Pigmentiphaga sp. H8: one gene and its partners. The protein of the gene in region 1 interacts with the protein of each later gene in a pairwise test. Links are inferred from orthologs where the notes say so. Each region holds a gene or a part of one and is shown in the gene's direction. Other genes may lie near its edges.

Region 1 (9,796 bases):
TGCTTTCCGGGCCCTACGGCACCATGCTGCTGGCCGACCTGGGCGCGCGCACCATCAAGGTCGAACCTCCGGGGAAGGGCGAAGGCACGCGCCGGCTGCTCGAGAACGATCCGCAGCATTCGCGCGACGGCATGGGCGCCTACTACGTCACCCTCAACCGGAACAAGGAAAGCGTCTGCGTCGACCTGAAGCAGCCGGCGGGCCGCGAGGTCTTCCTGGACCTGGTGCGGCGCGCCGACGTGGTGTTCGACAACTTCAGCGTGGGAGTGACCGAAAGGCTGGGCATCGACCATGCGTCGCTGGCCAAGGTCAACCCGCGCATCGTCACCTGCTCGGTGACGGGATTCGGGCAGACCGGGCCGGCCACGCAGCGGCCCGCGTTCGACCAGGTGGTGCAGGCCATGGGGGGCGGCATGTCGATCACCGGCACGCCGGCCACGGGGCCGATACGCAGCGGCATCCCCATTGGCGACCTGGGCGGCGGCACCTTCGGCGCGATAGGCGTGCTGGCGGCCCTGGTCGAGCGCGAGCAGACGGGCAGGGGACAGCACGTCGACATCGCCATGCTGGACGTGCAGGTCTCGCTGCTGAACTACATGGCCACGATGTACTTCATGTCCGGCCAGGTTCCCGAAGGCATAGGCAACGGCCACTTCGTGCACGTGCCCTACAACTGCTATCCGACCGCGGATGGCCACATCATCATCGCCTGCATCGGCGACGCCTTCTTCGAGCGCTTCGTGGACTTCATCGACGTGCCCGAACTGCGGCGGCCCGAGTATCTCCAGCAGCCGGTGCGCTTCGCCGACAAGGCGCGCATCGACGAGATCATCTCGGAGGAGCTGCGCAAGCAGCCCACCGCCCACTGGCTCGCGCGGCTGGAGGCCGCCCGCATTCCCTGCGGCCCGGTCAACGACTTCGCGCAGGCGCTGGCCGACCCCCAGGTCGTGGCGCGGAACATGGTGGCCGAGGTGCCGCTGCCCGACGGAACGTCGCTGCGCATGCCGGGCAATCCGGTCAAGCTCTCGGGCGCGGCACCGGCATCTTTCGGCGCGCCGCCGCGGCTGGGCGCCCAGACCGACGCCGTGCTGGGCGACTGGCTGGGCTATGCGCCGGACCGGCTGGCCAGCCTGCGCGGGCAGGGCGCGATAGGCTGACGACAAGATCAAACCAAGGAGGAGACAACATGGCGATACGATGGTCATCCGCGCTTTGCGCACCCGTGCTGGCCGCGCTGTGCCTGGCGGCCGGCGGCGTCCGCGCCCAGGACTACCCCAGCAAGCCGATCCGGCTGATCGTGCCCTTCGCGCCCGGGGGCGTGACCGACACCGGCGCCCGCATCGTGGCCGAGCACCTGAGCCACCGCCTGGGCCAGCAGGTGATGGTCGAGAACAAGCCCGGCGCCTCGGGCAACATCGGCACCCAGCTCGCGGCCACGGCCGCGCCCGATGGCTACACGCTGGTGGTCGGCTTCGACGGCACGCTGGTCATCAACCCGCACGTCTATGCCAAGGTGCCGTTCGACACCTTGCGCGACCTGGCTCCCGTCAGCAAGATCGGCGATGCCGCGCTGGTCATCGTGACCCATCCTTCGCTGCCGGCAACCGATTTCGCGTCGCTGGTCGCCTATTCCAAGCGCAACCCGGCCGGCGTCTCGTACGGCAGCGCGGGCACCGGCAGCACGCCGCACCTGGCGGGCGAGTTATTGAAGGTGCGCACCGGCGCCAATTTCGTCCATATTCCCTACAAGGGGGGCGGCCAGGCCATGGCCGACGTGGTCGGCGGGACGCTGCCCATGCTCTACACGGCGGTGGCGGGGGCGTATCCCTTCATCCAGCGCGGCCAGATGCGCGCCGTGGCGGTGTCCAGCGCGCAGCGCCTGGCGTCGCTGCCGGACGTGCCCACGGTGGCCGAGACGGTGCCGGGCTTCGAGGTGACGTCGTGGATAGGCATCCTGGCGCCGGCGGGCACGCCGGCCGCGATCGTCGACCGCCTGCAGCGGGAGATCCGCGCCGTGGTGTTCCAGCCCGAGGTCAAGGAACGCCTGGCGGGGCTGGGCATCGTCGCGTCGGGCAATACGCCGGCGGAATTCCGCGGCCAGATCGAGGCCGATCTGCGCAAGTACGCCGACGTGGTGAAAGCGGCCAACATCCGCATCGATTGAGGCGCTGATGCCGGCAGGCAACAAAAAACCCCGCCAACTGGAGTTGCGGGGTTTTGCTTATCAGTGGTGCCCAGGAGAGGACTCGAACCTCCACGCCGTTAAGCGCTAGTACCTGAAACTAGTGCGTCTACCAATTCCGCCACCTGGGCACTGCTGCACAACTAAAATAACCCTTTGAGCGGGTATTCCAACTATCTGGAAGGCTTGCGCCTGCCAAAGAACTGGTGCCCAGAAGAGGACTCGAACCTCCACGCCGCTAAGCGCTAGTACCTGAAACTAGTGCGTCTACCAATTCCGCCATCTGGGCATTGTCGCAACTACCTAACATTTGCTGCGGTAAACTCAAGTTATTCCTTGCGTGTACCGTTGCATGCGGGGCAGTAGCAACAGAAGCTGCGCATTATAAAGAGAACCTGACACTTTGACAACTCGATCCCATAACAACCTTCCCTCCACGCCCGCGGACTTCGATCCCGACGTGCCCACTCGCGAGCAAATCCTGGGATTGCTGCGAGAGGCGAATGCCCCCATCGCTCCGGCGGAACTGGCACGTCGACTGGGTGTGGACCCGGGCAGCGTGGGGTTCGAGCGCCGGCTCGCGGCCATGGAGCGCGATGGCCAGTTGATGCAAAACCGCAAGGGCGCGCTGTTGTTGTCGACCAAGCTCGACTTCATCGCGGGCCGCGTGCAGGGGCATCGCGACGGCTTCGGCTTTCTGATCCGCGACGACGGCCAGAACGACCTGTTCCTGCCGCCCAAGGAAATGCTGAAAGTCCTCCACGGCGACCGCGTGCTGGTGCGGCCGGCCGGCAGCGACTACCGCGGCAAGCCCGAGGGCACCATCGTCGAGGTCCTGGAGCGGCGCACCAACAAACTGGTGGGGCGCTTCCTGAACGAACGCGGCCTGGCGCTGGTCGTGCCCGAGGACCAGCGGATCAAGCACGACATCCTCGTGCCGCCCGGCGAAACCGGCCAGGCGCAGCACGGCCAGGTCGTCACGGTCGAGATCATCGAGCAACCGACCCGGCATACGCAGCCGCTGGGCCGCGTGGTCGAGATCCTGGGCGAGATCGACGATCCCGGAATGGAAATCGAGATCGCCGTCCGCAAGTTCGACGTCCCGCACGAATTCTCGGCCAAGGCGCTGGCGCGCGCCGAGCGCCTGCCTTCCGAGGTGGTCAAGGGCGACCTGGCCGGCCGCTACGACCTGCGCGACGTGCCGCTGATCACCATCGACGGCGAGGACGCGCGCGATTTCGACGACGCGGTCTATTGCGAGCGGGTGGAGCTGGGCACGGGAACGCGCAAGCGGGCAGGGTGGCGGCTGATCGTCGCCATCGCCGACGTGGCGCACTACGTGACGCCTGGCGATGCGCTGGACGCCGACGCGCTGGAGCGCAGCACCAGCGTGTACTTCCCGCGCAAGGTCATCCCCATGCTGCCGGAGAAGCTCTCCAACGGCCTGTGCTCGCTGAATCCCAACGTCGATCGGCTGGTGCTGGTGTGCGACATGGTGATCCCCGCCACGGGCGCCAAGGGCGGCACGGTCCAGGCCTACCAGTTCTACAACGCCGTCATGCACTCGCACGCGCGCACCACCTATACCGAGGTGTGGGCAGCGCTGCAGCAGCCCGACGGCCCGGCCGCCCGCAAACATGCGAACGTGCTGCCGCAGATCCAGGACCTGTATGCGCTGTACCAGTTGCTGGCGCAGGCCCGCGAGAAGCGGGGCGCGATCGATTTCGACACGGTCGAGACCAAGATCGTCTGCAACGAACTGGGCCGCATCCAGAGCATCGTTCCCTACGTGCGTAACGACGCCCACAAGCTGATCGAAGAATGCATGCTGGCCGCCAATACCTGCGCCGCGGACTTCATGGAGCGCAGCAAGCATCCGGGCCTGTTCCGTATCCACGAAGGGCCCACCCCGGAAAAACTCCAGGCTCTGCGCGATTTCCTGAAAACGCTCGGCCTGTCGCTGGGCGGCGGCGACAAGCCGGCCGCGGCCGATTATTCGGCGCTGCTGGCCAGCGCCAAGAACCGGCCGGATGCGCCGCTGTTGCAGACCATGGCGCTGCGGTCCATGCAGCAGGCCATGTACAGCCCGGACAACGCCGGCCACTTCGGCCTGGCCTACCCGGCCTATGCCCACTTCACCTCGCCCATCCGGCGCTATCCCGACCTGCTTACCCACCGCGTGATCAAGGCGCTGCTGCATGGCAAGCGCTACGTGCCCAACGCGCTGGAAGACATGCCGGTCATGCCGGGCACGGCCAAGGAACAGGAGCACGCGCTGTGGGAAAAACTGGGCCTGTTCTGCTCGGCCAATGAACGCCGTGCCGACGATGCCTCGCGCGACGTCGAGGCCTGGCTCAAGTGCTGGTACATGCGCGAGCACGTGGGCGACGTCTTCAGCGGCACGGTCACCGGCGTCGCGCCTTTCGGCGTGTTCGTCACGCTGGACGAACTCCACGTGGAAGGGCTGGTGCACGTGTCCGAGCTGGGCGCGGAGTACTTCCAGTTCAACGACGGCCTGCACGAGCTGCGCGGCGAACGCACGGGCATGCGCTATCGCCTGACCGACAAGGTGCAGGTACAGGTGGCACGCGTCGACCTCGAGGCCCGCCGCATCGAATTCAAGCTGGTCAAGGGCGTGACCTACGAAGGGCTGCGCAAGGCCATCAAGCGTGACAGCGCCCCCGCGCCCGAACGCAAGCTGGCCAAGCCCAAGGCCGTGCTGCTGACCGACATGTCCAAGATGCCCAAGGGCAAGAAGGCCGCGCCCAAGAAGCATACGGCCCCGGAGAAGCCCACCAGCGCGCGCAGCGGCAAACGCGCGGCGGCCAAACACGGTCGCGGCAAGCGGCACTGAATCTCTGGTCTAATAACGGCATTGCGGCGCTGCCTGGGGCAGCGCCGCGTCGTTTTTGCCGCCGCGCAGCGGCAAGCATTCATGTTGGGGTGAAAGATGGCAGCTAGCCAGGTTTTGGTCGGATTCCACGCGGTGGCCGCACGGCTGCGCCATGCACCGGGGTCGATCAAGGATATCTACGTCGAAGAAGCGCGCCGCGACCGGCGCATGCTGACGCTGGTCGAACAGGCCCAGGCCGCCGGATGCAAGGTGCATCCCGTGGCGCAGACGCGCCTGGACGGGCTGGCCAAGGGACAGCGCCACCAGGGCGTGGTCGCGCTGGCGGAGTCGCTCGAATTGGCGATGGATGTCGACGAGGTCCTGGACGATGCCGAGGGCCCGGCCTTTCTGCTGGTGCTGGATGGCGTCACCGATCCGCACAACCTGGGGGCTTGCCTGAGAACCGCGGACGGGGCCGGCGTCCATGCCGTGGTCGCTCCCCGCGACCGGGCCGTGGGCCTGAACACGACGGTCCAGCGCGTGGCCTGCGGCGCCGCCGACAGCGTTCCCTACCTGACCGTGACCAATCTGGCACGGACGCTGCGCAGCCTGAAAGAGCGCGGCGTCTGGGTGGTCGGTACCGACGACGAAGCCACCGAGACCATGTACGACGTGGACGCTCGCCAGCCCATTGCCTGGGTCATGGGGGCCGAAGGCGAGGGCATGCGCCGCCTGACCCGCGAGACCTGCGATCAACTGGTCCGGATTCCCATGCAAGGGTCCGTGGAAAGCCTGAACGTCAGCGTGGCGTCGGCCGTCTGCATGTACGAGACGCTCAGGCAACGGGGAGCGAAGTAGGCTTCGGCTCTAGAACAATTTCTCGGATGCCTCGATCCTCCGGCACGGGCCGCTGGAATGGGGCCCGCTCAACTTGCCGCTGATCCTGTCCAGGCGGTAGCGCGTCGGTTCTGGTTTATATACTCCATTGATATAGAACCGGAATTCCCAGGCGATTCCGCTATCGGACCATTCGGTGATGCTGTATTCCCAGCGCAGGTTTTCTCCGTTCTTGACATCGGTTCGCTCGGTCTTCCTGCCTAGTTGCAGGACCTGGCCATCGTAGGTCAATTTCTTTTCCTGGACGTTGACTTCCAGGGATGACGTCCATTTCAACGCCGCATCGTTGGCCGCGGTTTGTTCGCATTTCAGCAGGATCATGCTTTGCGCCGCCAGCCCGGGAGAAAAAGCGGATGCGGTCAGGACCACGCTCAGGAGATGGTGTTTTTTCATTTTGTCAGGGCGGAGCTCAAAACTTGGTGTCCGGGACATAGCTTCCCACGCTGCATACGCCGCTGAAGTTGTTAGCCATCTCCGTGGTTTCAATGCTTATTCGGCCGGTTTTTCTATTGATTTCCCCTCCGGTGTACATTCTTTTGTTGCTGATCAGCCTGCTGTGGAAAACGATTCTTTCGGACAGGACTTCGTAGTCTTGAGAGTAGTCGCCGGGGGTTCCATAGCCATTGTCTTTCCGTATGTCATAAACCAATTCATTGGATCGGTTCCTGATCTCGAACCTTCCGCCGATGTTTATGAATATATGGGTCTTGAAGCCATCGCTTCTTTCCCCCACGCATTTCAGCTGAAGTGGATCTGAATCGCTAAAGGCATAAGCCGGCCAGCATGCCGCCCATGCGATCAGACCGGCCATTGCCGCCGTTGCTCGGCCCCTGATTTGCCCGCGTGTCTTCATGGCTGGCCTCTGGCGGCTATTTGAACGAAATGCGGGCGGTGACCGTGCATTCGTGGGTGTCGACAGGACCTGTGGGAGGGGGCATGCCTGTTTCCATCGCGTATTGAGCCTGCAATGCCGGCTGCCACGGCTTGGTCTTGGTGGAGGAGCAGTCGCAGGCGCCCAGGCTGATGTCCTTGAAGTTGCTCTTGCGCTGGGCGAACTCCGAGGCGCGGGACTTGGCCCGCGCACAGGCCGCCGCGCGAGAGCTGTAGCTGATCGCGGCGGACTGTTCCTCGACGGCGCGGGGGCCGTCCGAACCCGAGCCCGAACCCGAGCCTCCGATCGATCCGCTTTGCGCGATCGCGCTGGCGCACCAGACCGATGCGGCCGCAGCCGTGGCAAGTACCGCGAGGGCGTGAATGACGTGGGATTTCGCTTGCATGATGGCCTCTTCCGGGGTTGGCGCAGCGAGTGGAATGGAGCAACCAGCCTAGCAATGAGTACGAAAAAATACATACTCCAAACGGGGGGTTATGGCTGGGTTACAACACCTTCCGAACGGGTGCCGTCGTGCCTGCAAGACGTAAAAAAGCCCACGAGATTTTGAAATTCGTGGGCAATGGAGCATCGGGGCGAGGGCACCGCGGCAGTCGGTTCTGCCGCGAGTACCGTGGAGAGACTCAGGCGTTCCAGCCGCGAGAAAAAAGCAGTGCCAGCGCGGACGGATAGCCGCGGCTGCTGCCAGCGCCGCGACGCTGCTTGAAAGGCCATGGGCTGCGATTCGCCGGGGCCGGCTTGGCGTGCGGTCCATGTTGTCCGGTACGCGGGGTGGCGGGTCGTTGTGCCGGCAGCGTATCCGCGTCGGTGCCATGCGTGTCCGTTTCCTCGGCGGAGCGCGTGTGCGTTCCCGCCACGGCAAGTCCGGCCGCACGCTTGAACCCCGGTTTGAACCCCGCGCGCGCCGTTTGCTGGCCGATGTCCAGCGTGACCGCGCCTTCGCTGCCTTCGGCAATGGGGGCGATGCGCTGGAGCCGGATCTGGCCGGGCTGGCTCATGTCCGCCAGCAGCCGCAATTGGGATGCCGAGGTCGTGGCGGGCGTGCTGCAGGTATGAAACAGGAAGGCGGGGCACCCGGACAGCCGCGCGGCCATGTACAGCCGGCGGACGGTACTTTCGGATTGCGCAGCCGCATGATCAGGGGGCAGGATGGCGACCAGTGCGGCGAACTCGCCCGCCCGCACGCCGGACTCCAGTTGGTCCAGGCCATCCAGGGGATGGTCGGTGCGCACGAGCTTGACGCATTCCAGCGAGACGCCGTGCTGGATCAGTGCGGGCGCGTAGGACAAATAGGGCGGCACCAGCAGTGCCACGGTGCGGCCGGCCTTGGTGAGCCGGCTCAGCAGCGGGCCGAGCAGGTTCAATTCACCATGCCCGACGCGCGGGACCAGGATTTCGGTCAGTGCGCCGACGGGCCATCCGGCCTGGGGCAGGGTGGCGTCGAGCGCGGGAAATCCGCTGGAAAGACTGGAGCTGGGCGTGCTGTGTTTCATGATGGTCGTCCGTCTAGGTCTTCAATGCACCAGGCCGGCCCGGATCAGGCCGACCGCGATGCCCTCGAGCGCGAAATCGTCGCGCTCGCGATCGACTTCGATGGGTTGGAAGTCGGGATTGGCCGGCAGCAGGCTCAGGCCGGTTTCGGTGTAGCGCAGTTCCTTGACGGTGACGTCGTCGCCCAGGCGGGCCACGATGATCTGCCCGTCGCGGGCCTGGGCGGCTTTCTTGACCGCCAGCAGGTCGCCGTCGAGGATGCCGGCGTCGCGCATGCTGTTGCCGCGTACCTTGAGCAGGTAGTCGGGCCGTTGCGAGAACAGGGCCTCGTCGACGCCGATTTCCTTGTCGATATGCTCGGTGGCCAGGATGGGGCTGCCGGCCGCGACCCGGCCCACCAGCGGCAGGACGAGCTGCGCCAGCACGGGATGCGTGAGCTGGAGCGGCGGTTCGGCCACGACCGGATCTTTCAGCCGTATCCCGCGGGACGTGCCCGCGGACAATTCCAGCACGCCCTTGCGCGCCAGCGCCTTCAGGTGTTCCTCGGCCGCGTTGGGCGAGCGAAAGCCCAATGCCTGGGCGATTTCGGCCCGGGTGGGCGGAAAGCCGGTCTTGACGATGGCCTGGCGGATGAGATCCAGGATTTCTTGTTGGCGTGCGGTCAGCTTGGACATCTCGGGCTCCGTGGCGGGGCGCCCGCCACCGGGTGGCGACGGCGCGTATCGGGCTTCTGTGGTTTTATCCAGTAACTGTATTTTTATACAGTATCGATGCGCGGCGCAAGCGGAAAACGCAACTGTCGCGGGAACGCCAATCCGGCCGCGGGTATCATCGGACTCTCGTCCTCCTGTGCACGCCCGCCATGTCCCTGCCGCGCCTTTGCATCGTCGCCACCGGCGGCACCATCGCCGGGGCCGGCGCCCGTCCCCAGTCCACGATGGCCTATGCCGCCGGCGCGCTGGACGTGGCCGAGCTGTGCGCCCGCGTGCCGGGCCTGGACGAGGCGGCCGGCATCCGGACCGAGCAGTTCGCGGCCATCGACAGCAAGAACGCCACGCCCGCTTTCTGGCAGGCGCTGGCCGCGCGGGTGCAATCCCTGCTGGACGAGGGCCTGGACGGGGTGGTCGTCACCCATGGCACGGACACGCTCGAGGAAACCGCCTACTACCTGCACCTGGTGCTCAAGACCGACAGGCCGGTGGTGCTGGTGGGCGCGATGCGGCCTGCCACCGCGCTGTCTTCCGACGGTCCGCTGAACCTGCTGGACGCGGTCACGGTGGCGGCGCATCCGCAAGCCGCCGGACGCGGCGTGCTGGTGGTGCTGAATCACCAGGTCCTGGGCGCGCGCGACGCGGCCAAGACCAATGCCAACCGGCCCGATGCCTTCACGTCGCCCAACGCGGGCGCCCTGGGCTGGGTCCAGGACGGCCGGGTTGCGTGGATGGGGCGGCCCGAGCGTGCGCACACCCACGCCACGCCGTTCACGGCCGCCACGCCGCTG
Region 2 (9,861 bases), 1.3 Mb from region 1 along the record:
CCCGGCTGGTGCCGTAGCGGCTCTGACAACAACTTTGCGAAACTACCGGAAAGCTTCGTCGCGCCAAGGGCGCGGCAGCAATCAGTACAGGCGCTTGGGCAGCTGCTGGCTGCGGATGCGCTTGTAGTGGCGCTTGACGGCAGCGGCATGCTTGCGCTTGCGTTCGGCCGTGGGCTTTTCGTAAAACTCGCGCGAGCGCAGTTCGGTCAGCAAGCCAGTCTTTTCAATGGTGCGCTTGAAACGACGCAGGGCGACCTCAAACGGCTCATTTTCTTTAACGCGAATTGTCGGCATGTAACGATTGCCTCGGGGTTGCTAGGGGTTGATCAAGCCTGCCAATATAGCAGATCCTTTTCCATATTGCCAACCCTTCCGCAGCCCGGGTGCTACACTGCCGCTAGGGTTAACTCTGATCATAATCGCGTCCGCGCGCATTTTTCAATGATTGTCCTCGGCTTCGAAAGCTCCTGCGACGAAACCGGCGTCGCCGTCGTCAGCGCCGAACGCGGCCTGATCTCCCACGCGCTGTATTCGCAGGTCGAGATGCACCAGGCCTACGGCGGCGTGGTGCCGGAGCTGGCCTCCCGCGACCACGTGCGGCGGGTGCTGCCCCTGACGCAGCAGGCCCTGAACGATGCCGGCCTGACCCTGGACGACGTCGACGCGGTCGCCTACACCGCCGGGCCGGGCCTGGCCGGCGCGCTGCTGGTGGGCGCCAGCGTGGCGCAAGCCATCGCCTGGGCCCGCGACCTGCCCTCCATCGCCATCCATCACCTGGAAGGACACCTGCTGTCGCCGCTGCTGGCGACGCCCCGGCCCGAATTCCCTTTCGTCGCGCTGCTGGTCTCCGGCGGGCACACCCAGCTCATGCGGGTGGACGGCGTGGGACGCTACGAATTGCTGGGCGAGACCCTGGACGATGCTGCCGGCGAGGCTTTCGACAAGACCGCGAAGCTGCTGGGCCTGGGCTACCCCGGCGGACCGGCGCTGTCCCGGCTGGCCGAATCCGGCCGCGCCGACCGCTTCGACCTGCCCCGCCCCAAACTGCACAGCCCCGATCTGGATTTCAGCTTCAGCGGCCTGAAGACCGCCGTGCTGACCCGCATGAAAACCCTGGACGCCGACGACGCGCAAGCCCGCGCCGACCTGGCCGCGGCCACGCAGGATGCCATCGTTTCGGTACTGGTCGCCAAGGCCGCCAAGGCCCTCGAGGCCACCGGCCTGAAGCGCCTGGTCGTCGCCGGCGGCGTGGGCGCCAACCGGCTGCTGCGCGAACGCCTGGCCACCCACCTCGCGCGCCTGCGCGCCCAGGTCTTCTTTCCGCCGCTGGAACTGTGCACCGACAACGGCGCCATGATCGCCTTCGCCGGCGCCCTGCGCCTGCAAGCCGGCCTGGCCAACCCCACCGAGCGCCACATGAGCTTCACGGTCCAACCCCGGTGGCCATTGGAGCCCCCCCCTACGCGCTGACGCGCGCCCCCCAGGGGGCGATGCGGGTGGACCGGCGGAGCCGGATCCACCGCATCCTGGGTCTGCGTGGGGATATATCGATGCAGAGCACCGCGTACTTGCTTTGATCCTGGGCGCCGCGGATCCGGCTTTGCCGGTCCGCCAGCGCCGCCCCCTTGAGGGGGCGCCCGAAGGGCGTAGGGGGTGGGCTTCCCCTCAGCGCGTAGGGGGGGACCCCTTCCCTCCGAGCTTGCTTTCCTTGCCGGCCATCAGCTTGGAGATGTTCTGCCGATGGCGGTAGAGCAGCATCAGCGCCATCAGGCCGATGGCGGTGCCGATCCGGGAATCGGCGGTCCAGGCCACGCCGTGGCCGAACACGTAGTAGATGGGCGCGAAGACGGCCGCGACGATCGCCGCCAGCGACGAATAACGGAAGAACAGCGCCACGATCAGCCAGGTCGCCAGCGTGGCCACGCCCAGCCAGGGCTGCAGGCCCAGCAGCACGCCCAGCGCGGTCGCCACGCCCTTGCCGCCCTTGAACCGGAAGAACACCGGGTACAGGTGGCCCAGGAATACCGCCAGCGCCACCACCGCGATCGTGGTTTCGCCCAAGCCGAGCCGATACGCGTAGACCTGGGCCAGCCACACCGCCACCCAGCCCTTGAAGGCGTCGCCGATCAGCGTCAGGATCGCGGCGGCCTTGCTGCCCGAGCGCAGCACGTTGGTGGCGCCCGGATTGCCCGAGCCGTAGGAGCGCGGATCGTCGAGCCCCATCACCCGGCTCACGACCACGGCGAACGAAATGGAACCGATCAGATAGGCGATGACGGCGGCGGCGACGGTGATCATGGATGGGGAACCCTTGGGCCTATGTGGCCACGTCACGGTGACGATGGCATGACAGGCGGCGATTCTACCGGTTGGGCAGGACACTGTCCCGCTGCAAGCGCACGAAATCCGCCGCGCACGCTTGCGTCATAGCGCCGCGGCGACGGGAACGGCCTTCAACAGGCGGACCAGTTCGCCGGGGGCCATCCCCACGAGATACCCCCGGCGGCCGCCGTTGATGAGGATGCGCGGCAGGTCGAGCACGCTGCCTTCCACGTACACCGGCATGGCCTTGCGGGTTCCGAAGGGCGAGGTGCCGCCCACCTGGTAGCCCGAATGCCGCTGCGCCACCTCGGGCTTGCAGGGCGCCACCTTCTTGACGCCGATCTGCCGCGCCAGGTTCTTGGTCGACACTTCCTTGTCCCCATGCATCAGGATGATCAGCGGCCGGGCGGCCTCGTCTTCCATGACCAGGGTCTTGACCACGGCGTGCTCGTCCTCGCCCAGTTGGCGCGCCGATTCCGACGTACCCCCGTGTTCGACGTAGTCGTAGGCATGTTCGGTGAAGGCGACGCCGTGCTTGCGCAGGAATTGCGTGGCGGGAGTTTCTGAAACGTGTCGGGCTTTGCTCATGATGAAGGGCGGCCTCAGCCTCGCGGGTGATGCCGCGCGTGCAGCAGTTTAAGACGCTCGCGCGCGATATGCGTATAGATCTGCGTGGTGGAGATGTCGGCATGCCCCAGCAGCATCTGCACCACTCTCAGGTCGGCGCCATGATTGAGCAGGTGCGTGGCGAAGGCGTGCCGCAGCACATGCGGCGACAGGGCCGCGCGTATGCCGGCCCGCAGCGCGTATTTCTTGACGATCAGCCAGAAGCTCTGCCGCGTCATGGCGGTAGCGCGGGCGGTCACGAACAGCGCATCGCTGATCTTGCCGCCCAGCAGCGCGGGACGCGACGCCTCCAGATAGCGCGTGATCCAGTGCGCCGCCTCCGCGCCCAGCGGCACGAGCCGGTCCTTGCCGCCCTTGCCCATGACCACGCGCACCACGCCCTCGTTCAAGCCGACGTCCAGGGACTTCAGATCGACCAGCTCGGACACGCGCAGGCCCGTGGCGTACAGCGTTTCCAGCATGGCGCGGTCACGCAGCCCCAGGTCGGTGTCGAGGTCCGGCGCGCCCAGCAGGGCCTCGACCTGGGCCTCGGACAGCGTCTTGGGCAGGCGGGGCGGCTGCTTGGCGGCACGCAGCGTCAGGCAGGGATCGGCCTGCACGCGGTGCAGGCGCAGGGCCCATTGGAAATAGCGGCGCAGCGTCGCCAGCCGCCGGTTGGCCGTGGTGGCCTTGCTCTGGTGGTGGACCGCCGCGAACCACGCCTCGATGTCGTGCGCCTGGGCGCGATCCAGTGCCGAGGCGCGTTTTTCTTTCAGCCAGGCGTCGAAGGCCGACAAGTCCTGGCGATAGGCACGCAGGGTGTTGTCGGACAATCCGTCCTCCAGCCACATGGCTTCGAGAAAGGCCGCGATGCCGGGATCGTCATCCGGGCGCGCCACCCCCTGCCTGGACCGGCCCCGGCCGTCCCGGGCCGCGTTCATGCCGTGCGCCCCCGGCTGCGCCGCCGCGTGCCGGCGCCGGGCGGCGCCAGCAAGGCCACTTCCAGGACAGCCAGCACGTCGTCGCCCGTCCGGGACGCGAACGCGGGAACAGACTGCCGGCCACGCCAGCCGTCAAGCCGGCCTTCGAGCAGCAAGGTCGCGAAACCGTGGACCGCCGACCAGGCCAGCAACAGCCGCCGCTCGAAGTCCTGGCCCTGCCCGTCCAGCCCCCGCTCGGCCAGCGCGCCGGCCAAGGTGGTGGACAAGTGGCCGGCGGCCTCGCTGCCCGCCTGCTCCAATCCGGCATCGCCCGGCGACAAGCGGTCGTAGCGGAACATCAACTGGAACCGGGCGCGATGGCCGATGGCGAAATCGATGTATGCCAGCCCCACGGCCCGCAATTGGGCCTGCGGCGAGGCGGTCGCCTTGTCGCGATAGGCCCGCATCATGGCCGACAGCTGCCGGAACCCCTCGGCGGCGAAGGCCGTCAGCAAACCGGCGGCATCGCCGAAGTGATGCGCGGGCGCCGCATGGGAGACCCCGGCGCGGCGCGCGCATTCGCGCAGCGTGAAACCTTCGAGGCCGCGCTCGTCGAGCAGGGATTGCGCCGCGTCGAGCAACGCCTGGCGCAGGTCGCCGTGGTGATAGGAACCCGCCTGGCGGGCAACGGTGCGACGGGGGCGCTTGCCGCCCGGGGGAAGATCAGCTCGCATGCGCCATCTTCGCAAAGAAATCTTTACGCCGTCAAATTGGCCGGGCGGCACGGCCGGATTTTTTCTTGACAGTGTAAACATCAAAGACTATCGTGGCGTTTCTTTATCTAGACAGCGTCAAGACCATGATCGCCGACTTCATTCTCGCCTGGATGCACCACCTCTGTTTCCTGGGCATGGCCGCGGCACTGGCCATGCAATGGACGCTCCTGGGCCCGTCGCGCCCCGCCATTCCCCTGGCCCTGCTCGGCAAGACCGACGCCTGGTACGGCAGCCTGGCCATGCTGATCCTGGCCATCGGCGCGGCACGCGTCGCCTGGGGCCCCAAGGGCGCGGCCTTCTACCTGGACAACCCCGTCTTCTGGGCCAAGATCGCGGTCTTCCTGGCCGTGGGCGCCATCTCGGCCCTGCCCACCATCAACTACCTGCGCTGGCGCCAGCAAGCCCGCAACGACCCCGCCTTCCAGCCATCGCCCGCCGACATCGGCAAAGTCCGCAAGGCCATCCGCCTCCAGTTCCTGGGCTGGCTAGCCCTCCCCATCCTGGCCGCCGCCATGGCCAGAGGGATTTAGCCCCCTACGCGCTTCGCGCGCCCCCCCAGGGGGCGATGCGGGTGGACCGGAAGGGAAACCCACTCCCACGCCCTTCGGGCGCCCCCTCAAGGGGGCGATGCGGGCGGACCGGCAAAGCCGGATCCACCGCATCCTGGGGTACAACCTGGCTGGCGGAGGACAGACATTCTTGCCTCTTGTCAGCACAAATGAGAACGGCCTTGCATCAGATGCAAGGCCGTTCCCGTATTCGCGGTCGTCCCAGATCCAGGGCACAGCGGATCCGGCTCCGCCGGTCCGCCAGTGCCGCCCCCTGGGGGGCGCGCGTAAGCGCGTAGGGGGGGTCCTACTCCAATTTGATGTTCTGCTTCTTCACCACGTCCTTCGCCTTGTTCAGTTCCTTCTCGATCTCGGTGCGGAATTCGGCGGGCGTGTTGCCGACGGCGGCGGCGCCCTGCTTGGCCAGGGTGTCCTTCACCTGCGGATCGGACAGCACCTTCACAGCGGCGTCGCGCAGCTTGTTGACGATGTCGGCGGGCGTCCCGGCGGGAGCCAGCAGGCCGTACCAGGCCGGATCGTTCATCAGCGGCAGGCCCAGTTCCTTGAACGTGGGCACGTCGGGCAGGCCGTCCACCCGCTTGTCCCACGCGACCGCCAGCGCCTTGAGCTTGCCGGCCTGGATGTTGGGCATGGACGAAGGCAGGTTGTCGAACAGCATCTGCACCTGGCCGCCGACCACGTCGGCGATGGCCGGCCCCGAACCGCGATAGGGAATGTGGACGATCTTGGCGCCCGTACCCAGCTGGAAGAGTTCACCCAGGAAGTGGTTGATGCTGCAAGTGCCCGAGGTGGCGAACGAGAACTTGCCGGGTTCTTTCTTGGCCAGTTCCAGGAAGGACTTGAAGTCGTTGGCCGGGACCTTGGGGTTGACGGCCAGCACATTGGCCGTGTGGGCGAAGTTGGTGACCGGCTGGAAGTCCTTGAGCGGGTCGTAGCCCAGCTTGGGGTTGCACGCGGGGTTGATGGCCATCGTCGAGACGGTGGCGATGCTGAGCGTGTAGCCGTCCGGCGCGGCGCGCGCGGCTTCGCTGGCGCCGATGGCCCCGCCCCCGCCGCCGCGGTTCTCGATCACGAAGGGCTGGCCGAGTTCGCGGCCCATGCGCTCGCCCACGAGCCGGGCGATGATGTCCGTCGAGCCGCCGGGCGCGAACGGCACGATGACGCGTACCGGCTTGTTGGGATAGGACTGGGCGGCGGCCGTGCCGGGCACGGCGAGCATGGCGGCGGACACGGTCAACCCCGCCAGCGAAGCGGCGATTCTTGCTGCTTTCATGCGTACTCCTCTTGTGGATGGTCCTTCACGGAATCGGCCCGTGCCGCAACGATGCGGAGGTGTCTGCGCACGAGTCTCCATGCTGTGCGCCGACCATGCCTTCTTGATCTCATGGTTCAAGCGGGCCTGGTCAAAAGAATAGCAAACAGGTTTGACACGCCATGCGTGTCAAACCTCTCGTTTTCCCCGACCCTGGCACGCCAGAGCCCAGCGCACGTGCTCGCGGACCAGTTCGCTGGGGTGATCGGCCCGCTCGCGCAGCGCGGCGCGCGCCTCGTCCGAGGCCGGTGCGTTGCCCAGCGCCACCGCCAGATTCCGCAGCCACCGTTCGTAGCCGATGCGGCGGATCGCGCTGCCCTGGGTGCGCTGGTCGAAATCCCGCTCGGTCCAGGCAAACAGATCGAGCAGCGATGCCGTGTCCAGCCCATGGCGCGGCGCGAAATCCCCCTCGGCGCAGGCGCGCGCGTACTTGTTCCAGGGACAGGCGGTCTGGCAGTCGTCGCAGCCGTATACGCGCGTGCCGATGGCGGGCCGCAGCGCCTCGGGAATGCTGCCCTTGAGCTCGATGGTCAGGTAGGAGATGCAGCGCCGGGCGTCCACCACGTAGGGCGCCACGATGGCGCCGGTCGGACAGGCGTCGATGCAGCGGCGGCATTGTCCGCAGTGCGGCGTCTCCAGGTGGTCGGCCGGCAGGGGCAGGTCGGTCAGGATCTCGCCCAGGAAGAACCAACTTCCGTCGCGCGACAGCAACAACGTATGCTTGCCGCGCCACCCCAGCCCGGCCTTGCGCGCCAGCTCCACTTCCATGACCGGCGCCGAATCGGTGAAGACGCGGTAGCCGAAGGGGCCGGCATGCTGGGCGATGCGGTCCGCCAGCCGCTGCAGGCGCTGCCGCAGGACCTTGTGGTAGTCCCGGCCCAGGGCATAGGCGGCGACGACCGCCCGGTCGCCCGCTTCCAGGGCCTGCCGCTGGCGCGCCGCCAGCGCGGGTCCATCCAGCGGGGCGTAGTCCATGCGCACCATGATGGCTGAGCGGGCCCCCGAGACCAATTGAGCAGGATCCTGCCGCAGCGGCAGGTGACGCTCCATATAATCCATCTCGCCATGCATGCCCTCGGCCACCCAGGCGGCCAGCCGCTGGCCGGCCTCGTCCAGGTCAAGGTCGGCGAACCCCACTGCGGAAAAACCCAGCTCCCGGCCCCAGCCGCGTATGGTTTCGGCCAGCGCGGCCAGGTCGGGGCCGTCCTGGGTGGAAACGGGGGTAAACGGGGGCGACGCTGACATACTGTCATGGTAGCCCATGCCCATGAACCCTGCCCTTCATCCCGCCATGTCCAACGCCCGCCACGCCCATCTGCCCGACGAATCCGCCACCGAAGCCCTGGCCGCCCGGATGGCTCCGCTGGTCGCCAACGGGGGCCGCATCCACCTCCACGGCGACCTCGGCGCCGGCAAAACCAGCTTCGCCCGGGCACTGTTGCGCGGAGTCGGCGTTACAGGTCGAATCAAAAGTCCGACGTTCACGCTAGTTGAACCTTACAAAGTTTCGAACTTATACTGCTATCACTTTGATTTTTATCGTTTTACCGATCCACGCGAGTGGCTCGACGCCGGATTCCGGGACGCCCTGCGCGATGACGCCCTCGTGCTCATCGAATGGGCGGAACGCGCAGGCGGTGCGCTCCCGGTCCCGGACCTGGACATCGCGCTGTCTTATGAAGGCGCAGGACGCGGAGTGACGCTCGATGCCCACACCGCAAAAGGGCAGGCATGGCTGAACACACTTTTTCCCGACGCGACGAGCTAGAACCCGACCCCGACCTTCCGGCCGGCACGCCGGCCCTGTCCTATGCCCAGGCCCAAGGGGTGCTCGCGCCCCGCGGCATCTCCCGCCGGCGGCTGGTAGCCGGCCTGGCCGCCACGCTGGTGGTGCCTTTGGTCCCGACGGCCACGCGGGCCGCCGAACTGGTCGCGGTGCGCCTGTGGCCCGCCCCCGACTACACCCGGCTCACGCTGGAGCTGGACGCCGAACTCAAGACCGAGCATTTCGTGCTGGACAATCCGGACCGCGTGGTCCTGGATATCGAAGGCGTGGAAATGAACGCCGCGCTGCGCGACCTGGTGTCCAAGGTCCGGCCCGACGATCCGTACATCGCCAGCGTGCGCGTCGGACAGAACCGTCCCAACGTGGTGCGGCTGGTGCTGGACCTGAAACAGGAAACCATCCCCCAGGTCTTCAGCCTCAAGCCCGTGGGTGAATACAAGCACCGCCTCGTGCTCGACCTTTACCCCAAGGCGGCCCAGGATCCCCTGGTCGCGCTGGCGAACAAGGGCGGCGACGACCCGATGGCGCAGATCCTGGAAAACCTGCAGTCCGAACGCGACGCCATCCCGGCACCCGGCACGGGGGCCGGGGCCAACGGCGCGCCCATTCCGGAAGCGGCGCCCCAGGCACCGTCCATCCGCCGCCGGTCCGATCCCGCGCCGCAGGTGGCGCGGATGATCACGGTGGCGCTGGACCCCGGACACGGCGGCGAAGACCCCGGTGCGATCGGCCGCGGCGGCACGCGGGAAAAGGACGTCGTGCTGCGGATCGCGCGCGGGCTCAAGGCCATGATCGATCAGCAGCCCAACATGCGCGCCATGCTGACCCGCGACGGCGATTACTTCGTGCCGCTGCACGTGCGCGTGGCGAAGGCGCGGCGGGTGCAGGCCGACCTGTTCGTATCGGTGCACGCCGACGCCTGGATCAAGCCGGACGCGCGCGGCTCGTCGGTGTTCGCTCTGTCCGAACGCGGGGCCAGCAGCAGCGCGGCACGCTGGCTGGCGGCCAAGGAGAACGCCTCCGACCTGATCGGCGGCGTCAACATCGGCTCGCACGACAAACAGATCGCCCGGGTGCTGCTGGACCTGTCCACCACGGCCCAGATCAACGATTCACTCAAGCTCGGCCGCGCGGTGCTGGACGAACTGTCCAACATCAACCGCCTGCACAAGCCGCGGGTCGAGCAGGCCGGCTTCGCCGTGCTGAAGGCGCCCGACATCCCGTCCATCCTGGTCGAAACCGCCTTCATCAGCAATCCGGAAGAGGAAAAGCGCTTATCGGACGTGTCCTACCAGAGCAGCATGGCGACCGCCATCATGCAGGGCATCCAGCGCTATTTCGCGAAGAACCCGCCTCTGTCGAAGAACAAACTGACGTAGGGGTCCCCCCCTACGCGCTTCGCGCGCCCCCCAGGGGGCGATGCGGGTGGACCGGCGGAGCCGGATCCACCGCATCCTGGGTCTGGTGGGGTTGTCTTGGTGCGGAGCACCGCATGCTTGCCTTGATCCCGGGCGCGGCGGATCCGGCTTTGCCGGTCCGCCAGCGCCGCCCCCTTGAGGGGGCGCCCGAA
Region 3 (9,936 bases), 430 kb from region 1 along the record:
GTCGGCCAGCACCGCGTTGTACTGAATGGTCTTGGCCCAGCCCTCGCCGGCGCCCAGCACGTCGCCGTAGCTGAAGCCGCCGACGGCGACCAGCCCCTTGAAGCTGGACAGGTCGATGCGTCCGCTCAGCAGGTCGGTCATGTGCACGTCCCACGACTCGAAACCGGCACGGTCGAAGGCATAGGCCATCTCGACCTGGCTGTTGCAGCCCTGCTCGCGCAGGATGGCCATGCGCGGACGCGCGCCGGTGGCGATCATGGGGGCGGCAATGTCTTCCTGCGGATCGAAATCGACCTTGGGCGACAGGCCAGGGTCGGCGACGTCGTCCCACAGGTCGAACTCGGCCTGCGCGCAGTCGGGATTGTCGCGCAGCGCCATGATGCGGCGGCTGACCTCGCTCCAGGCCTTGCCGAGTTCGGCACGCGGCTTGCCCCAGATCTTGCGGGCATCGCGGTAGAACTCGATCTCGTCGCGGTCGTTGGGTTCGCCGATCACGTGCGAGTGGGCCGACAGGCCGGCGCCGCGCAGCACTTCCATCACGGCATCGCGGCTGGCGGCGGGCACCTGGATGACGGCACCCGCCTCTTCCGAGAACAGCGCCTTGACGGTCAGTTCGTCGCGCTGCACGGCGACCTGTTCCGGCCGGATCTTGAAGTCGCCCCAATCCGCGGCATACGGATCCAGGGTCAGCATGTCCAGGTTGATCGACAGGCCGGTATGGCCGGCGAAGGCCATTTCGCACAGCGTGGCGAACAGGCCGCCGTCGGAACGGTCATGGTAGGCCAGGATCACGCCGCTGTCGGCCAGGGTACGGATCGCGGCGAAGAAGGCACGCAGGTCGTCGGGGACGTCGATGTCGGGGGCCTGCTGGCCGACCTGGCCGATGACCTGGGCCAGTACGGAACCGCCCAGGCGGTGCTTGCCGCGCCCCAGGTCGACCAGGATCAGGGTCGTGTCGCCCTGGTCGGTGCGCAATTGCGGCGTAAGGGTCTTGCGCACGTCGTCCACCGGCGCGAAGGCGGTGACGATAAGAGACACCGGCGCCACCACGCGGCGCTGTTCGCCGTTCTCGTCCCAGGCCGTGCGCATGGACAGGGAATCCTTGCCCACGGGAATGGACAGCCCGACGCGCTGGCACAGCGCGCTGACCGCGCTGACGGTGTCGTACAGCGCCGCGTCCTGGCCGGGCTCGCCGCAGGCGGCCATCCAGTTGGCGGACATCTTGACGTCTTCGATCCGGACCACGGGCGCCGCCACCAGGTTGGTGATGGCTTCGGCCACGGCCATGCGGCCCGAGGCCGGGGCGTCGATGACGGCCAGCGGAGTGCGCTCGCCCATGGCCATCGCTTCGCCGCGCGTGCCGCTGTAGTCAGCCAGCGTGACCGCGCAGTCGGCCACCGGCACCTGCCACGGCCCGACCATCTGGTCGCGCGAGGACAAGCCGCCCACCGTGCGGTCGCCGATGGTGATCAGGAAGGTCTTGTTGGCGACCGTGGGATGGCGCAGCACGCGCAGGGCCACGTCGTCCAGCTCCAGGCCGACCACGTCCATGGATTCGCCGGCGCCGGACTGGCGCGCGACGTCGCGCTCCATGCGTGGGGGCTTGCCCAGGATGACGTCGACCGGCACGTCCACTGGACGCGAGGTCCGGGCCCAGTCGGCGGCGGCGACATCGCCCGCCGCGAAGCCCTCGCCATCGACCACGCGCAACTGGCGCTGCTCGGTGGCCACGCCCACGACGGCATAGGGGCAGCGCTCGCGGCGTGCCAGCGCGTCGAAGCGCTCGAGGTCCTGCGGCAGGATGGCCAGCACGTAGCGCTCCTGCGACTCATTGCACCAGATCTCGGCCGGCGACAGGCCCGACTCTTCGAGCTGGACGTTGCGCAGGTCGAATATGGCGCCGCGCCCGGCGCCGTCCACCAGTTCGGGGAAGGCATTCGAGAGGCCGCCCGCGCCCACGTCGTGGATGGACTGGATGGGATTGTCGGCACCAAGCTGCCAGCAGCGGTCGATGACCTCCTGCGCGCGGCGCTCGATCTCGGGGTTGCCGCGCTGGACGGAATCGAAATCCAGGTCGGCGGTATTGCTGCCCACGCCCATGCTGGAGGCGGCACCGCCGCCCATGCCGATGCGCATGCCGGGCCCGCCCAGCTGGATCAGCAGCGAACCGGGCGGCAGGTCGTTCTTGTGGGTCAGGCCGTCGTCGATGCTGCCCAGGCCGCCGGCGATCATGATGGGCTTGTGGTAGCCCCAGCGCACGCCGCCCGCCGTCTGCTCGAAGGTCCGGAAATAGCCCAGCAGGTTGGGCCGGCCGAATTCATTGTTGAACGCGGCACCGCCTATGGGGCCTTCGATCATGATGGACAGGGGCGAGGCGATGCGGTCGGGTGCGCCGTGGCCGTCGTGTTCCCAGGGCTCGAGGGCGTCGTCGAAACGCAGGTGCGACACCGTGAAGCCGGTCAGGCCCGCCTTGGGCTTGGAGCCTCGACCGGTCGCGCCCTCGTCGCGTATTTCGCCGCCCGCGCCGGTCGAAGCGCCAGGGAAAGGCGAAATGGCCGTGGGGTGGTTGTGCGTCTCGACCTTCATCAAGGTGTGGACCGTCGCTTCGCGGCGGCCGTACACCTGGCCTTCGGTACCGGGCTGCACATGGAAGCGCTCCGCCCCGCCCCCGGCCATGACGGCGGCGTTGTCGGAATAGGCCACCACGGTGCCTTCCGGCTGCGCCTTGTGCGTGGCACGGATCATGCCGAACAGGGTCTCGGACTGCGGCTGGCCGTCGATGACCCACTGGGCGTTGAAGATCTTGTGGCGGCAATGTTCGCTGTTGGCCTGGGCGAACATCATCAGTTCCACGTCGGTCGGGTTCCGCCCGAGGCCGTTGAAGGCCTCGACCAGGTAGTCGATCTCGTCGTCGGACAGCGCCAGTCCCATGCTGCGGTTGGCCGCCACCAGCGCCGGCGCGCCCTCGGCCAGCAGGGGCACGGTCTGCATGGGCTTGCCGGCCAGGGTCGCGAACAGCGGGGCGCCGTCGAAGGCGCCGTCGACCACGGTCTCGGTCATGCGGTCGTGCAACGCGCCGGCCAGCGCGGCCAGGTCGTCCGCCGACAGCGACTTGGCGCCGCCCAGCAGGCCCCGCTTCGGGACCACCGTGTACGCGACGGCCCGTTCTATCCTGCGCACCTGCGCCAGCCCGCAGTTGTGGGCGATGTCGGTGGCCTTGCTGGCCCAGGGCGAAACCGTGCCCAGGCGCGGCACGACCAGCAGTTCCAGCCCTTGCTGGGCCTCGGGGGCCGGATCGCCGTAGCGCAGCAGGCCCTCCAGACGCTGGCGGTCATCGGCGGCCAGGTCGCCCTCGACGGCGACGAAATGCACGAACCGGGCCGAGACATCCGCCACCGAGGCATTCAGGGCCTGGAGGCGGCGCAACAGGCGGTCGCGGCGGAACGAGGAAAGGGCGAGGGGGCCGGAGAGGCGCAGGATGGAGGCCACGATAAGCGAGCTGGAAGCCGAGGAAAGGAGGGAGAAAACGCGAGAAAAGCGCGTGACTAGCCGTGATTTTACTTCGTACCGGGGGATCGGGAAAAACCACGAGCGAATACCCGCCCTCCCCGCTTAAAATCCGGTGCCCGTTCCCCGGAATGCCCTCGCGTCCCGGCGGGAAAACGGGCTCGACCAGAAGAAGCGACCAGACCCCATGCGTGTGATTGTGATCGGTGCCGGCATCGTCGGTGTGTGCACCGCCTATTGGCTCAACCGGCACGGCATGCAGGTAACCGTCGTCGACCGCCGCAGCGGCGTCGCCCAGGAATCGAGCTTCGGCAACGCGGGCATCCTGGCCGCCGACTACGCGGCCCCGTGGGCCGCCCCGGGCATGCCCGCCCGCGTGCTGGCCCATCTGTTCAAGAGCGAGGCGCCGGTGGCGCTGCGCGCCTCGCTGGACCCGGCGCTGTGGAAATGGCTGGTGAAGTGGCTGGGCCAGTGCCGGGCGGAACGCTATGCCGCCAACAAGCGCACGATGCAGCGCGTGGCCCGCTACAGCCGCGCCCAACTGGCCGCGCTGCGCGAAGAATACGGCTTCGAGTACGAACGCCGCATCGGCTACCTGCAGTTGCTGCGCACCCAGCGCGACGTGGACGCGACGCTGGCCACCCGCCAGATCCTCCAGGAAAGCGGCATCGCCCACCAGTTGCTGAGCCCGGAGGAAGCCACGGCGATGGACGTCCACCTGCAGGACGCCGTCCACGTCGGCACGCCGCTGGCAGGCGCCATCCACTATCCGGACGACGAGTCGGGCAACTGCCCGCTGTTCGCCCGGCTGCTGGCGGCCGAATGCGAACGGCGTGGCGTCGAGTTCGTGTTCAACACCGTCGCCCAGCCCGTGCAGAACGCCGGCGGCATCGTCGCCGGCGTGCGCCTGCAGGATGGCCGCACGCTATCGGCGCAGGCGGTTGTCGTGGCCTCGGGCAGCGACGCCGGGGAGTGGCTGGGCCGGCTGGGCGTGCGCGTGCCGGTCTACCCGGTGCGGGGCTATGCCGCCAACCTCCCCCTGCGCAACGACGTCATCGGTCCGCGCCGCGCCTTCGTGGACGAAACCTATCGCGTGACGGTAACGCCGCTCGGCCAGCGCCTGCGCGTCGCCGGCACGGCCGAGCTGGGCTGGCGCGGCCCGGCCCTGCGCGACAAGGCCCTGCGCACGCTGGTCAAGGCGGCTCAGGACTGGATGCCGGGCATGCTGGATTTCTCGCGCGCGACCTGGTGGGCCGGCACCCGGCCCATGACGCCGGACGGCCCGCCGGTACTCGGCGCCACCCGGCTGCCCGGGCTGTACCTGAACGTCGGCCACGGTTCGCAGGGATGGAGCATGGCGGCGGGCACGGGGCGCATCGTCGCCGACCTGGTCGCCGGCCGGACGCCGGAGATCGAACTGGACGGGTTGGACATCGGCCGCTACGCGCGCAAGAATTAGCGCATGGATCCCTACCCGCACCGGCTGCTGCGCACCCCCGCCATCAGGCTGATCGAACGCGAGGCGCAGGCCGCGCTGCCGCCCCACACCCTTATGCGGCGAGCCGCCGGCGCGGCGGCCGCACTCATCGCCGAACGCTGGCCCGGGCACGCGATCGACCTGCTGTGCGGCCCCGGCAACAATGGCGGCGACGGTTTGATGCTGGCCGCGCTGCTGCACCAGGCCGGCCGCCAGGTCCGCGTCTGGGCGCTGTCGGCCGGCAAGCGGCCGCCCGACGCCGAACAGGCCTGGCAGGAATTGCCCGCGGGCCTGTTGCAGGCTGGCGAACCCGATGCCCGCGACCTGCCCGATCCGTCGCGCACGCTGATCGTCGATGCGTTGTTCGGCATCGGGCTCTCGCGCCCCCTGCCCGAGACCGCGCAGCGATGGGCGGCCTGGGCCGCGCGGCAGGGATCGCCTATCCTGGCGCTGGATGCTCCCAGCGGACTCGACACCGACACCGGCGGCGCGCAGCCGGGCACCGTCGTGGCCCGCCACACCCTGACCTTCATCGCCGACAAGCCCGGACTCCACACGCGTGCCGGCCGCGATCATGCCGGCACGGTCAGCGTCGCCGACCTGGAACTGGAGGCCGGCATCGCCCGCCATGCCCAGCGGCCCCACGGCGGCCTGCTCGTGCGGCAGGCCGACTGCGCGGCACTGTTCCGCCCCCGGCAGCAGGACAGCCATAAGGGCAGTTTCGGCACGCTGGCCATCCTGGCCGGCGCCCCCGGCATGACCGGCGCGGCCTTGCTGGCCGCCCGCGCGGCCCTGTACGGCGGTGCCGGCAAGATCCTGGTCGGGCTGGCCGAATCGGCGCCGCTGGCGCTGCCCTGCGACCCGCAGCATCCCGAGCTCATGCTGCGCGATGCAGAACGACTGCTGGATCATGCCGCGCGGCTGGGCGTCAGCGGCTGGGTCGCGGGCTGCGGCTTGGGCACCGATGCCGGCGCCGAGCGCTGGCTCGGACGGCTGCTGGCCGAGGCGCCCGCCTCGGCCCCCATGGTGCTGGATGCCGATGCGCTGGTCCTGCTGGGCGCGCTGCCCGACCTGGCCCGCGCCCTGGCGGCCCGCGGCGGCCCCGCGGTACTGACCCCGCATCCACGCGAAGCCGCCCGCATGCTGGGTCTCTCGACCGACGACGTGCAGGCGGACCGCATCGAGGCCGCCCGCGAACTGGCCGCGCGTTATCGCGCCTGGGTGGTTCTGAAGGGCGCAGGCAGCATCGTGAGCGGGCCGCATGGCGCCTGGAGCATCAATGACAGCGGCAATGCCGGGCTGGCGACCGCCGGCACCGGCGACGTGCTGGCCGGCATGTTGGGCGCGCTGCTGGCGCAAGGCCTGGAAACGGGCGAAGCCGCGCGGGCCGGTGTCTGGCTACACGGCGCCGCCGCCGATGAGCTCGTGGCGCGCGGCATCGGCCCGATCGGCCTGACGGCCAGCGAAATCGCGCCCGCCGCGCGCGACCTGCGCAATCGCGGCGGACGCTGACCCGCGCGGCGGGCGTTCAGTTCAGGATACGTCGCCGGCCGAATCGTGCACCAGGCGCCCGCCGGCCACCACCAACTGGCGTGCGCAGCGCTGCGCCAGCTTCGCATCGTGCGTGACCAGCAGCAAGGTCGTGCCCCGCTCGCGGTGCAATTCGAACATCAGGTCGATGACGGCCTCGCCGGTGGCCGAATCCAGGCTGCCCGTGGGTTCGTCGGCGAACAGCAGCTCCGGCTCCACCACGAAGGCCCGCGCCAGGGACACCCTCTGCTGCTCCCCGCCCGACAAGGTCCGCGGATAATGGCGCAGGCGCGCGCCCAGGCCCACCCGCTCCAGCATGGCCGTGGCCGCGGCGCGCGCATCGCGGCCCGCCAATTCGAGCGGCAGCATGACGTTCTCGAGCGCGGTCAGGTGGGGCAGCAACTGGAACGACTGGAAGACGAAGCCCACGTGGCGCGCCCGCAGGCCGGCCCGCTGGTCCTCGTCCAGCGCGAACAGGTCGCGGCCGGCCAGGTGCACCGATCCGGAGGTCGGCACGTCCAGCCCGGCCAGCAGGCCCAGCAGCGTCGACTTGCCCGACCCCGAACTCCCGGTGATGGCCACGGTCTCTCCGAAGGCCACCGTAAAATCGACCGCGTCGAGAATGGCGAGCTCGCCGCTCGAATCGGCCACCCGCTTGGTCAGCGATCGCACAGCGATGGCCGGCTGGTCGGCAGGCGTGGCCGCGGGCTGGCTCGCGGCGGATCGGGTCGGTCCCGTCATGATTGGATCGCTGGAAGAAAGGAAAGACATGATAAAGCCTCGCTCGTCGCAGCCGCCTCAAGGCGCTGCCCGTATCCCGCACGACGCCGTGCGGCGCCTGTTCGCGGGCACGCTGTGCGCGGCCGCGCTGTGCGGCCTTGTCCCGGCCGCCCTGGCACAGACCGCCGCCCCCGCCGCGAGTTCCTCGCCTTCCCTGCTGGTGCTGGGCGACAGCCTGTCCGCGGAGTACGGCCTGCCGCGCGGAACGGGATGGGTGGCGCTGCTCGAGGCCCGCCTGCGCGAACGCAAATTCGACTACCGCGTGGTCAATGCCAGCATCAGCGGCGACACCACCAGCGGCGGCGTCAGCCGCCTACCGGCGCTGCTCGCGCGCCATCGGCCGGGCGTGGTGGTGATCGAACTGGGCTCCAACGACGCGCTGCGCGGGCTGTCCTTGCAGATGACCGAGCAGAACCTGAACAAGATGGTGCAGGCGTCGCGCCAGGCTGGCGCGCGCGTGTTGCTGGTGGGCATGCAGATCCCGCCCAACTACGGCCGCGACTACACGCAGCGCTTCCAGCAATTGTTCTCCAAGGTGGCCAAGGAGCAGCAGGCGGCCCTGCTGCCCTTCCTGCTGGACGGCGTCGCCCAGCACATCGAGCTGTTCCAGCCCGACCGCCTGCATCCCACGGCGCAGGCGCAGCCGCGCCTGCTGGACAACGTCTGGCCTCGCCTGGAACCGCTGCTGGGTACCGGCAAGTCCTGACACGGCCGGCCCCCGGGGCAGGCCGGCGACGTCAGCGCTCGGCGGCGGCTGGCGCGGCGGTGGTCAGGGCCGTGCCTTCGGGCGAGACCGTGACCTGGTACTTCTCACGCAGCGTCTGTAGCACGGCCAGTTGCTCGGCCTGGGCCCAGCGGCGCTCCATCATCGATTTCTCGCCGGCGATCGCGGCGGCGTCGGGCTTGGGCGCGGCCTCGACCTTGGAGATCCGGGCGATGACATAGTCGTCGCCGGCGATCGTGCCCACGAAAGCCGGCAGCTTGTCGGCCGGCGCCTTCATGACCGCGTTCAGCAGCGCGGGCGCGACATCTTGCGGCGCATTGCGCGCCACGGTAACGGCGGCGCCGAAACCTTGGCTCGAATCCTTGGCCCGCAGGGCCTTCAGGCGCTCCTCGCCCGCCGCGCGGGCCAGATCGAGCGCCTTGTCCTGCGTCAGCTGCGTGCGGATGCCGCTCGACACGTCGGCCAGGGGCTGCACCGATGCCGGCACATGCTTGACCACTCGCACGGCCGCCAGGCGGTTCGGAGCGAGTTCGATCACGCCCGAGTTGCGCTTCTCGCGCAGCACCTCGTCCGAGAACAGAGCCTGCGCCACCTTGGGATTGCCCATGACGTCGTTGCCCTGCAGCCCGCTGCGCGTGACGCCCTGGGCTTCCTGGATCTTCAGGCCGAACTTCTGGGCCGCGGGGTCGAGCGTGTCGCTTTGCTCGTACACCAGGTTCGTGAACTGCTCGGCGGCCTCGGCGAAACGGCGAGCAGCCTGTTGCTGCTTGATTTCCTCGACGATCTGGGCGCGGACTTCGGCCAGGGGCTTGACCACGGCCGGACGGATGCCGGTGAGCTTGATGACGTGGAAGCCGTAGTCGGTCGTCACGACGCCCGACACCTCGCCCTCCTTCAGCGCGAAGGCGGCATCCTCGAAAGGCTTGACCATCATGCCGCGGCCGAACCAGTCCAGGTCGCCGCCCTTGGTGGCCGAGCCGGGATCCTGCGAGTTCTCGCGCGCCAGCTTGGCGAAATCGGCCTTGGGCCCCTTGGCCTGCTCGTCCAGGGATTGCGCCTTCTTGCGCGCTTCTTCGCGCACGGCCTCGCTCGCGCCGCTATCGACCGTGATCAGGATGTGGCTGGCCCGGCGCTGTTCTTCCTGGCCGTAGCGGCCCTTGTTCTGTTCGTAGTAGTTCTTGATGTCGTCCTCGGACACCGTCATGCCGGAGGTCGATGCGCCCTGGTCCAGCACCACGTACTGGGCGTCGACGCGTTCCGGCACCTGGAAGCGGGCGCGATTGGCCTCGTAATAGGCTTTCACCTCGTCGTCGCTGACGCTGACCTTGGCGCGATAGTCCGCCGCGGCCACGCGCAGGGTCTGGATGCTGCGACGCTCGGTCGCCGCGGCCACCAGGCGGTCCATGACGGCGTCCGGCATGGTGGTCGATTGCGCCACCGGCCCCAGCACCTGCTGCAGGGCCAGGTCGCGGCGCAACTGGGCCTCGAACATCACCGGGGTCATGCCCTGGGCGGCCAGCGCGTCGCGGTAGCGGGCGTTGCTGAACTTGCCGTCTTCCTGCACGGCGGGAATCGCCTGGATGGTGGCGCGGAGCTGGTCGTCGGAGGCCGAGAAATGGTTCTTGGTGGCCTCGGCCGCGATCAGGCGGGTGTTGATGATCTCGTCCAGCACCGCCTGGCGCATGGCCGGCGTATCAAAGGCCTGCGAATCGAACTGCGCGCCCATCATGCCGCGCAGCTGGTCGAGCCGGTTGCGCGAGGCCGCGTCGAACTCCTGCTGCGTCACGGTTTCGCCCGCCACCTTGGCCAGCGACTTGTCGCCTTCCATGAAGCTGGAGTACCCCTGTATGCCGACGAAGACGAACGACGGCAGGATCAGCAGCAGCAGGACGAACTGCATCCAGCGGCGATGGTTACG

The links.
Region 2: the proteins of rlmB (region 1) and tsaE interact in binary tests that used the Escherichia coli proteins (3 or more experiments, as listed by UniProt). The link is inferred for Pigmentiphaga sp. H8 from one-to-one orthologs.
Region 3: the proteins of rlmB (region 1) and EGT29_RS15485 interact in binary tests that used the Escherichia coli proteins (3 or more experiments, as listed by UniProt). The link is inferred for Pigmentiphaga sp. H8 from one-to-one orthologs.

Annotation. Positions count from the first base shown.
Region 1 is NZ_CP033966.1:2,838,943-2,848,738, forward strand. What follows is about bases 4,244-7,002. They hold rlmB (23S rRNA (guanosine(2251)-2'-O)-methyltransferase RlmB), read left to right. Parts: upstream 4,244-5,132; coding sequence 5,133-5,873; downstream 5,874-7,002. Other genes in these bases: rnr (ribonuclease R), read left to right, coding at 4,244-5,036; EGT29_RS13515 (hypothetical protein), read right to left, coding at 5,883-6,305; EGT29_RS13520 (hypothetical protein), read right to left, coding at 6,322-6,765; EGT29_RS13525 (hypothetical protein), read right to left, coding at 6,782-7,002. In the rest of the region: EGT29_RS13485 (CaiB/BaiF CoA-transferase family protein), read left to right, coding at 1-1,157; EGT29_RS13490 (tripartite tricarboxylate transporter substrate binding protein), read left to right, coding at 1,187-2,164; more of rnr, read left to right, coding at 2,586-4,243; more of EGT29_RS13525, read right to left, coding at 7,003-7,189; EGT29_RS13530 (hypothetical protein), read right to left, coding at 7,428-8,297; transcriptional repressor LexA, read right to left, coding at 8,319-8,969; EGT29_RS13540 (asparaginase), read left to right, coding at 9,158-9,796. UniProt on the Escherichia coli protein: Specifically methylates the ribose of guanosine 2251 in 23S rRNA.
Region 2 is NZ_CP033966.1:4,176,443-4,186,303, forward strand. What follows is about bases 6,699-9,522. They hold tsaE (tRNA (adenosine(37)-N6)-threonylcarbamoyltransferase complex ATPase subunit type 1 TsaE), read left to right. Parts: upstream 6,699-7,772; coding sequence 7,773-8,273; downstream 8,274-9,522. Other genes in these bases: queG (tRNA epoxyqueuosine(34) reductase QueG), read right to left, coding at 6,699-7,750; EGT29_RS19790 (N-acetylmuramoyl-L-alanine amidase), read left to right, coding at 8,237-9,522. Outside these bases: rpsU (30S ribosomal protein S21), read right to left, coding at 82-294; tRNA (adenosine(37)-N6)-threonylcarbamoyltransferase complex transferase subunit TsaD, read left to right, coding at 442-1,470; glycerol-3-phosphate 1-O-acyltransferase PlsY, read right to left, coding at 1,666-2,298; ybaK (Cys-tRNA(Pro) deacylase), read right to left, coding at 2,425-2,910; site-specific tyrosine recombinase XerD, read right to left, coding at 2,925-3,869; EGT29_RS19765 (TetR/AcrR family transcriptional regulator), read right to left, coding at 3,866-4,582; EGT29_RS19770 (DUF2214 family protein), read left to right, coding at 4,675-5,154; EGT29_RS19775 (tripartite tricarboxylate transporter substrate binding protein BugE), read right to left, coding at 5,480-6,412; more of queG, read right to left, coding at 6,635-6,698; more of EGT29_RS19790, read left to right, coding at 9,523-9,670. UniProt on the Escherichia coli protein: Required for the formation of a threonylcarbamoyl group on adenosine at position 37 (t(6)A37) in tRNAs that read codons beginning with adenine.
Region 3 is NZ_CP033966.1:3,267,614-3,277,549, forward strand. What follows is about bases 4,334-7,232. They hold EGT29_RS15485 (NAD(P)H-hydrate dehydratase), read left to right. Parts: upstream 4,334-4,969; coding sequence 4,970-6,496; downstream 6,497-7,232. Other genes in these bases: EGT29_RS15480 (D-amino acid dehydrogenase), read left to right, coding at 4,334-4,966; EGT29_RS15490 (ABC transporter ATP-binding protein), read right to left, coding at 6,518-7,232. Outside these bases: purL (phosphoribosylformylglycinamidine synthase), read right to left, coding at 1-3,489; more of EGT29_RS15480, read left to right, coding at 3,623-4,333; more of EGT29_RS15490, read right to left, coding at 7,233-7,255; EGT29_RS15495 (arylesterase), read left to right, coding at 7,284-8,000; EGT29_RS15500 (SurA N-terminal domain-containing protein), read right to left, coding at 8,032-9,936. UniProt on the Escherichia coli protein: Bifunctional enzyme that catalyzes the epimerization of the S- and R-forms of NAD(P)HX and the dehydration of the S-form of NAD(P)HX at the expense of ADP, which is converted to AMP.